One region of the Staphylococcus hsinchuensis genome, then DNA from elsewhere that is predicted to be linked to it. Evidence: predicted binding sites of a transcription regulator. Region 1 holds the regulator's gene; the other holds the start of a gene.

Region 1 (3,222 bases):
TCGTTCAAAGTCTTCATCAACGGTATCTTTATTTTGATATTGTGGGTTATCTCGTTCTTCTAACCATTTTGGTGTCATTTCTCTTGAAGGTAATTGTTGTTGACGATAAGTTGCTTTTCCTTTTTCATTTGATGATTGATTTGTTTTCAGTTGGTTTACCTTTTTAGCATGTTCATATGCTTGTTTCGCCGTTTTGATGCCTAATTTTTTCCAGTTAGATGCTACCTCAAAAATATAAGACTTCGGAAGTTTCATATCTTCCTTTAACATGACAAACTGAAGTAATATGTTAATCACACCAAATGGCAACTTTTCGCGTTCTATTAATTCTTCGACCATCAGTTTCTGTTTAAAAGTTGGTTCAGACTCTGACCATGACACAAGCATATCTATAGGACTCGTCGTTTCTAACTGTTCTAACCAATCATCTGCTTTACTCTCTTGAGTTGTGACATCTGTCGATTGTGAAATGGACACTTTGTTGTCATTTTCTTTGACTTGTAACGATGGATATTGTTGTTCATGTTCTATTAAATAGTATGACCTAGCTTGCTTTCTTAATTCTTCAAATGACAACTCTTGTGCACTCGTGATAGATTTTAAAATAATCCGTTTCATAGCTTCTGGCGTTAACCCATATAAAGTTGCAAGTTGAATAATTAAGGCCTTCGCATCTTGCGTTATAATTTGTTTGCTGACAAAGTGAGATTCCAACAAGTCATATAATAGTTCAAAGTCAAATTTAATTTCTGACAAATCTACTCCATCATATGTTTCTTCACCTTGAATATGTTGCGTATCTTCATTAACAGAATGACGCGGTACTTTAAACACATCCGTAAACTTACGAGTAATATTTTGATATTGAGCTAAATTGACGTCATCATGCGTTTCGAAGTATTGCTTTAACTGTAAATAACGCTGTTTACTCACTTCACTAAATAAATAAACAGATAACATCGGATCATTAAAAAATTGTTTAGCAGACGGAGGTTGAACGAGTTTATAAACAAAAGATGAAAGTTGTTCATCATGTTTTGCATAAGATTGAACAAGTCCGATAGCTTCCAATAAATCCATACTTTTACGAAAGTCTATTAAATTAATTTTAAGCTCACTCATTATAATATAATGCGTTAATACATCAGAAGATTGCTGAGCTACGAATTGATTGAGATAATGATAAACACCTATCGCATTTGGGCCAGTTAAAGGGGTGAACAGACGATTTAATATATCCAAATGATGTTGAGTTAAATCAAAATGTCTTATGACCGTAAAGTTATCATGTGGTCTTAATCCAAAGTCTTCTGATTGTAAACCCATTAATCATCACTCCGTTTATCCTCTGAAAGAATACCTTGCATGGATTGTAATAACTGATCCACGTCTTTAAATTCTTTATATACAGAGGCAAATCTAACATAAGAAACTTGATCCACTTCCATCAATAAATCCATCACATAATTCCCTATATCTCTAGATGAAATTTCTGCTTGCCCTGCATCTCTTAATTGCCATTCAACTTTATCAGTTATTTCTTCTAATTTTTGATAGCGCACGGGTCTTTTTTCACATGAACGCACAAGACCATTTAATATTTTCTCTCTTAAAAATTGTTCGCGTGTGCCATCTTTTTTCACGACGATCAATGGTCTTTTCTCTATATGTTCAAACGTTGTAAAACGCGTTTCACATGTTTCACATTCTCTTCTGCGTCGAATCGCATTCACTTCATCCGCATGTCTAGAGTCCACAACACGAGAATGCGTCGAATTACATTTCGGGCACTTCACCGAATTATCACCCTCTCAATTTGATTAACTTACATTATACTATAAATGTCTATGACACAAAAGAATGACTATTTGTGATTAATATTCAAAAGTTATTCACTCCATAGAGTGAAACTATTTAAACTTTAAAGGTTATCATTTTAATATTTTTACCATACATATGGTGAGACATTTGTTATAACATCAGTAAACTTAATGCTAAAAATAATTTAATATATGAAAAAAGCAATTTCTATATTATTTCAATAGAAATTGCTTTTTACCTGTTTGAGTACATTATGTTTCAAATATCTTTATGTTTAAGAAAACATTCATTTTATTTAATTAATTCACCAATTTGTTGCGCAACTTCAACTACTCTATTTGAGTAACCCCATTCATTATCGTACCAAGCAATAACTTTAACTTTATTATCTTCCATCACCATTGTACTTTGTGTATCGATGATAGCTGAGTATGGATTTGTATTGAAGTCCATTGAAACTAATGGTGCATCTTCAGTTGAAATTACGTCACCAAGATCGTTATCTTTAAATGCTTGGTTAACTTCTTCAACAGTAACATTTTTATCTAAATCTACAACAAGATCTACTAAAGAAACATTTTTAGTAGGAACTCTTAATGCCATACCGTGTAATTTACCTTCTAATTCAGGTAACACTTCTTTGAGCGCTTTAGCTGCACCAGTAGATGTTGGAATAATACTTTCATTACATGAACGTGCACGACGTAAATCTTTATGTGGGTTATCAATATTGTTCTGATCATTTGTAATTGCATGAACTGTAGTCATTAATCCATTTTGAATGCCAAATTGATCATTTAATACTTTAGCAACGGGACCAATACAATTTGTAGTACATGATGCGTTACTGAAGATATCATAAGTTTCAGTATCTAATTGGTCATTATTTACGCCTTTAACAACCATTTGAACTTTACCGCCTTTAGAAGGGCCTGTAAGTAATACTTTCTTCGCACCTGCTTTAACATGTGCATCGGCTTTATCACCATGGTTAAATTTACCTGTTGCTTCGATAACTAAATCAACATTTAGTTCATCCCAAGGTAATTTTTCAGGATCTCTTTCAGAAATTAACTTAATTTGTTGATCTCCTACTTTAATACCATCTTCAGTTGGTTCAGCAGTTAAATCAAATTTTCCGTGTGTAGTATCAAAGTTAATAAGATGAGCAATTGTTTCTGGAGGATAGCTCGCGTTGATTGCTACTAAATTTAAATCATCCTTTTTTAAAGCGATGCGTAGCACCATACGTCCGATTCTTCCCATCCCATTAATTGCAATATTTGTCGCCATTGATAGCACTCCTCGTTTATGTGTTATACTTTACAAAAAATAGTATAGCATAAAATAATACATTTTAGAAAGCGTTTTCTTATTAAAGTAAAATTTTTCATTTCACTT
Region 2 (3,222 bases), 840 kb from region 1:
TAATATTCATACAATCTTCATGGAAGTCGCCATGATTTCTAAAACTAAATAAATATAATTTTAACGATTTTGATTCTACCATTTTGATATGAGGAATGTATGAAATATATATAGTGGCAAAGTCAGGTTGACCTGTAATAGGGCATAATGATGTAAATTCAGGGCAATTAAATTTGACGAAATAGTCACGACCTTGGTGTTTATTATCGAATGATTCTAATACTTCAGGTGTGTAATCAAATTCATATTTATTATTTTGATTTCCTAATAGTGTAATATCTTCTAATTGTTCTTTATTGCGTCCTTCAGACATTGAAATCTCTCCTTAACTTTATTTTTCAGTGGTAGCAGATTGGCGTCGTGCTTTCTCAAACATGTAATAGCTTGAACCAATAATGATAATATAGCCTAATATTGCAAATAAATCTGGTGATTCTTTAAATAATATAAATCCAAATATTGCTGTAAATATAATAGAAGCGTAAGTGAAGATGGATATATCTTTTGCAGGTGCAAAGCTATATGCTAATGTAATACCAATTTGACCGATTGCTGCAGATAAACCTGCACCAATAAGGTATAACACTTGAATCCATGACATTGGTTCAAATGTAAATATCGTAAATGGAATCAATGCTATAATAGAAAAGAATGAGAAATAAAAGACAATTGTGTAAGGTGCCTCACGTGAACTTAGCGCACGAACACATGTATACGCTCCGGCAGCAAATATTCCTGAAAGTAATCCTCCAAGTGCTGGAATCACAGCAGAAGAAAACTCTGGTTTCACTACGAACAACATACCTAATATAGCTACAATCATTGCTATAAGTTGGTATTTTCGAATTTTTTCATTTAAGAAGAGTAAACTAAGTAAAATTGTCCAAAATGGGTTAAGCTTCATTAATGTATCTGCATCACTTAAAATCATATGGTCAATGGCGTAAATATTTAATAATACACCAATGAGGCCTAAAGCAGATCTGGATATTAATAAAGGTTGACTACTCAACTTACCGAAAAGTGGTTGTTTATATTTGAATATGAAATACAACGGTATAAACATCGCAACTAAATTTCGTGCGAGCGATTTTTGAAAGACGGGTAAATCTCCAGCTAGTCTAAAAAATACTGACATAAAACTAAAACCGATCGCGGAAATTAAAATTGCGATAATTCCTTTTACTTTAGGATTCACAACTATCGCCTCAATTTCTAAAATTTAACGTATCTATAGTAGCACATAGAAATACAATATGTATATCCTTGAAATAAACTCAGAAGTAGTATAATATGGAAATGCGAACAAATGTTCTATTTCAGTTCGTTGATAACAGAAGATAATGTTTTTTAAATTGCAAGAATTTTAGCTTGAAGTTGGGAATAAAAATTTAAAAAATTTTCAAAAGGCTTATTCACGTGGTTCGGTGCCATTTTTTAAAAATATCTTTTCAAACCAGTTCAATTTTATGTCTTTAATTCTCAGAAAGAGTTATGTATAATGAAACACATAATATAGTGTTGATGACCCAAACTTATCACAAGATATTGTGTTTTAGCTTGTGGTCAATTTATTTATAATAAATCAAATTTTAATTAAAAAGACACTATTACGATGCTTAAATATGACAATTTTAATGAAAATTGGTATATAATTTGAGATTGTTTCATTGATACATATCTATGGTAATTCTATATATTGTGTAAATTAATATAATTAAGCACAATGTGTAATTTTTAGATTTTGCGTAAAGTTGAACGATAGATATTTTGGAATAAGATCATGACAATTTTAGGAAGTAGGTGGTCTAATGAAGGTCGCGTATTACTCATTTTCAGGAAATGTGCGTAGATTTATTCAACGAACAGAGATAGCTGACACTTTAGAAATTACGCAAGCGAATTGTACTGAACGTGTGAAGGAACCTTTTATATTGGTCACTGGTACGATAGGATTCGGTGAAATCCCGCCACCCGTACAATCATTTTTAGATGTAAATCATGATTTGTTAAGAGCTGTGGCAGCGAGTGGCAATCGCAATTGGGGACAAAATTTTGCGAAAGCCGGCCGAACTATTGCAGCAGACTTTCAAGTACCATTATTAATGAAATTTGAAGTTCAAGGCACTAACGAAGATATTAGCGAATTTATAGATAAGGTGGGGCACATAAATGAAGGTTATGGACGAGAAACAATACAATCATATAGAGTTGAACAATGAAGTCACAAAGCGTAAAGAGAATGGCTTTTTCGATTTAGAAAAAGATCAAGAAGCGCTAGCTGTATACATGGAAGAGATTAAAGATAAGACCATTTTCTTTGATTCTGAAATTGAGCGTCTTCATTATTTAGTGGACAATAATTTCTACTTCGATGTGTTCGAAAAATATTCAGAAGAAGACCTTATTGAAATTACTGATTTTGCAAAAAACATTGATTTTAAATTTGCAAGTTACATGGCAGCGAGCAAATTTTACAAAGATTATGCGTTAAAAACGAATGATAAAAAACAACTATTAGAAGATTACAATCAACATGTGGTTATCGTGTCACTATATTTAGCAAATGGTCATAAAGCGACTGCTAAACAATTTATTAAAGCGATGATTGAACAAAGATATCAACCTGCAACACCAACGTTTTTAAATGCAGGTCGTGCACGCCGAGGCGAACTTGTCTCATGTTTCTTACTTGAAGTTGACGATAGTTTAAACTCAATCAACTTTATAGATGCGACTGCTAAGCAATTAAGTAAAATTGGTGGCGGTGTTGCGATTAACTTATCTAAGCTACGTGCACGTGGCGAAGCAATTAAAGGTATAAAAGGTGTAGCAAAAGGCGTATTACCAGTTGCTAAATCACTTGAAGGTGGTTTCAGTTATGCCGACCAGCTAGGCCAAAGACCAGGTGCTGGGGCAGTTTATTTAAATATCTTCCACTTCGATGTTGAAGAATTCTTAGATACTAAAAAGGTTAACGCCGATGAAGATCTACGTTTATCTACAATTTCAACTGGTCTTATCGTCCCTTCAAAATTCTTTGATTTAGCAAAAGAAGGTAAAGACTTTTACATGTTTGCACCACATACAATCTATAAAGAATATGGCGTGACTTTAGACGATATTAATATCGATGAATATTATGACGAACTTGTCGCAAATCCTAATATCGAGAAGAAGAAAAAAGATGCACGTGAAATGTTAAATATGATTGCTCAAACT

The links. Region 1 encodes NrdR, which represses ribonucleotide reductase genes. Its sites were predicted from a motif close to AACACNATATATNGTGTT; they were not measured.
Region 2: the regulator NrdR is predicted to act here: its motif matches at 1,538-1,555, upstream of nrdI (class Ib ribonucleoside-diphosphate reductase assembly flavoprotein NrdI).

What each region holds. Positions count from the first base shown of each region.
Region 1 covers NZ_CP128355.1:1,917,789-1,921,010, forward strand. Annotated here, with positions in the region: gene QQM35_RS09560 (replication initiation and membrane attachment family protein) at 1-1,326, opposite strand, end outside; gene nrdR (transcriptional regulator NrdR) at 1,326-1,796, opposite strand; gene gap (type I glyceraldehyde-3-phosphate dehydrogenase) at 2,113-3,114, opposite strand.
Region 2 covers NZ_CP128355.1:1,073,213-1,076,434, forward strand. Annotated here, with positions in the region: gene queF (preQ(1) synthase) at 1-313, opposite strand, end outside; gene QQM35_RS05320 (DMT family transporter) at 332-1,198, opposite strand; gene nrdI (class Ib ribonucleoside-diphosphate reductase assembly flavoprotein NrdI) at 1,812-2,222, shown strand; gene nrdE (class 1b ribonucleoside-diphosphate reductase subunit alpha) at 2,173-3,222, shown strand, end outside.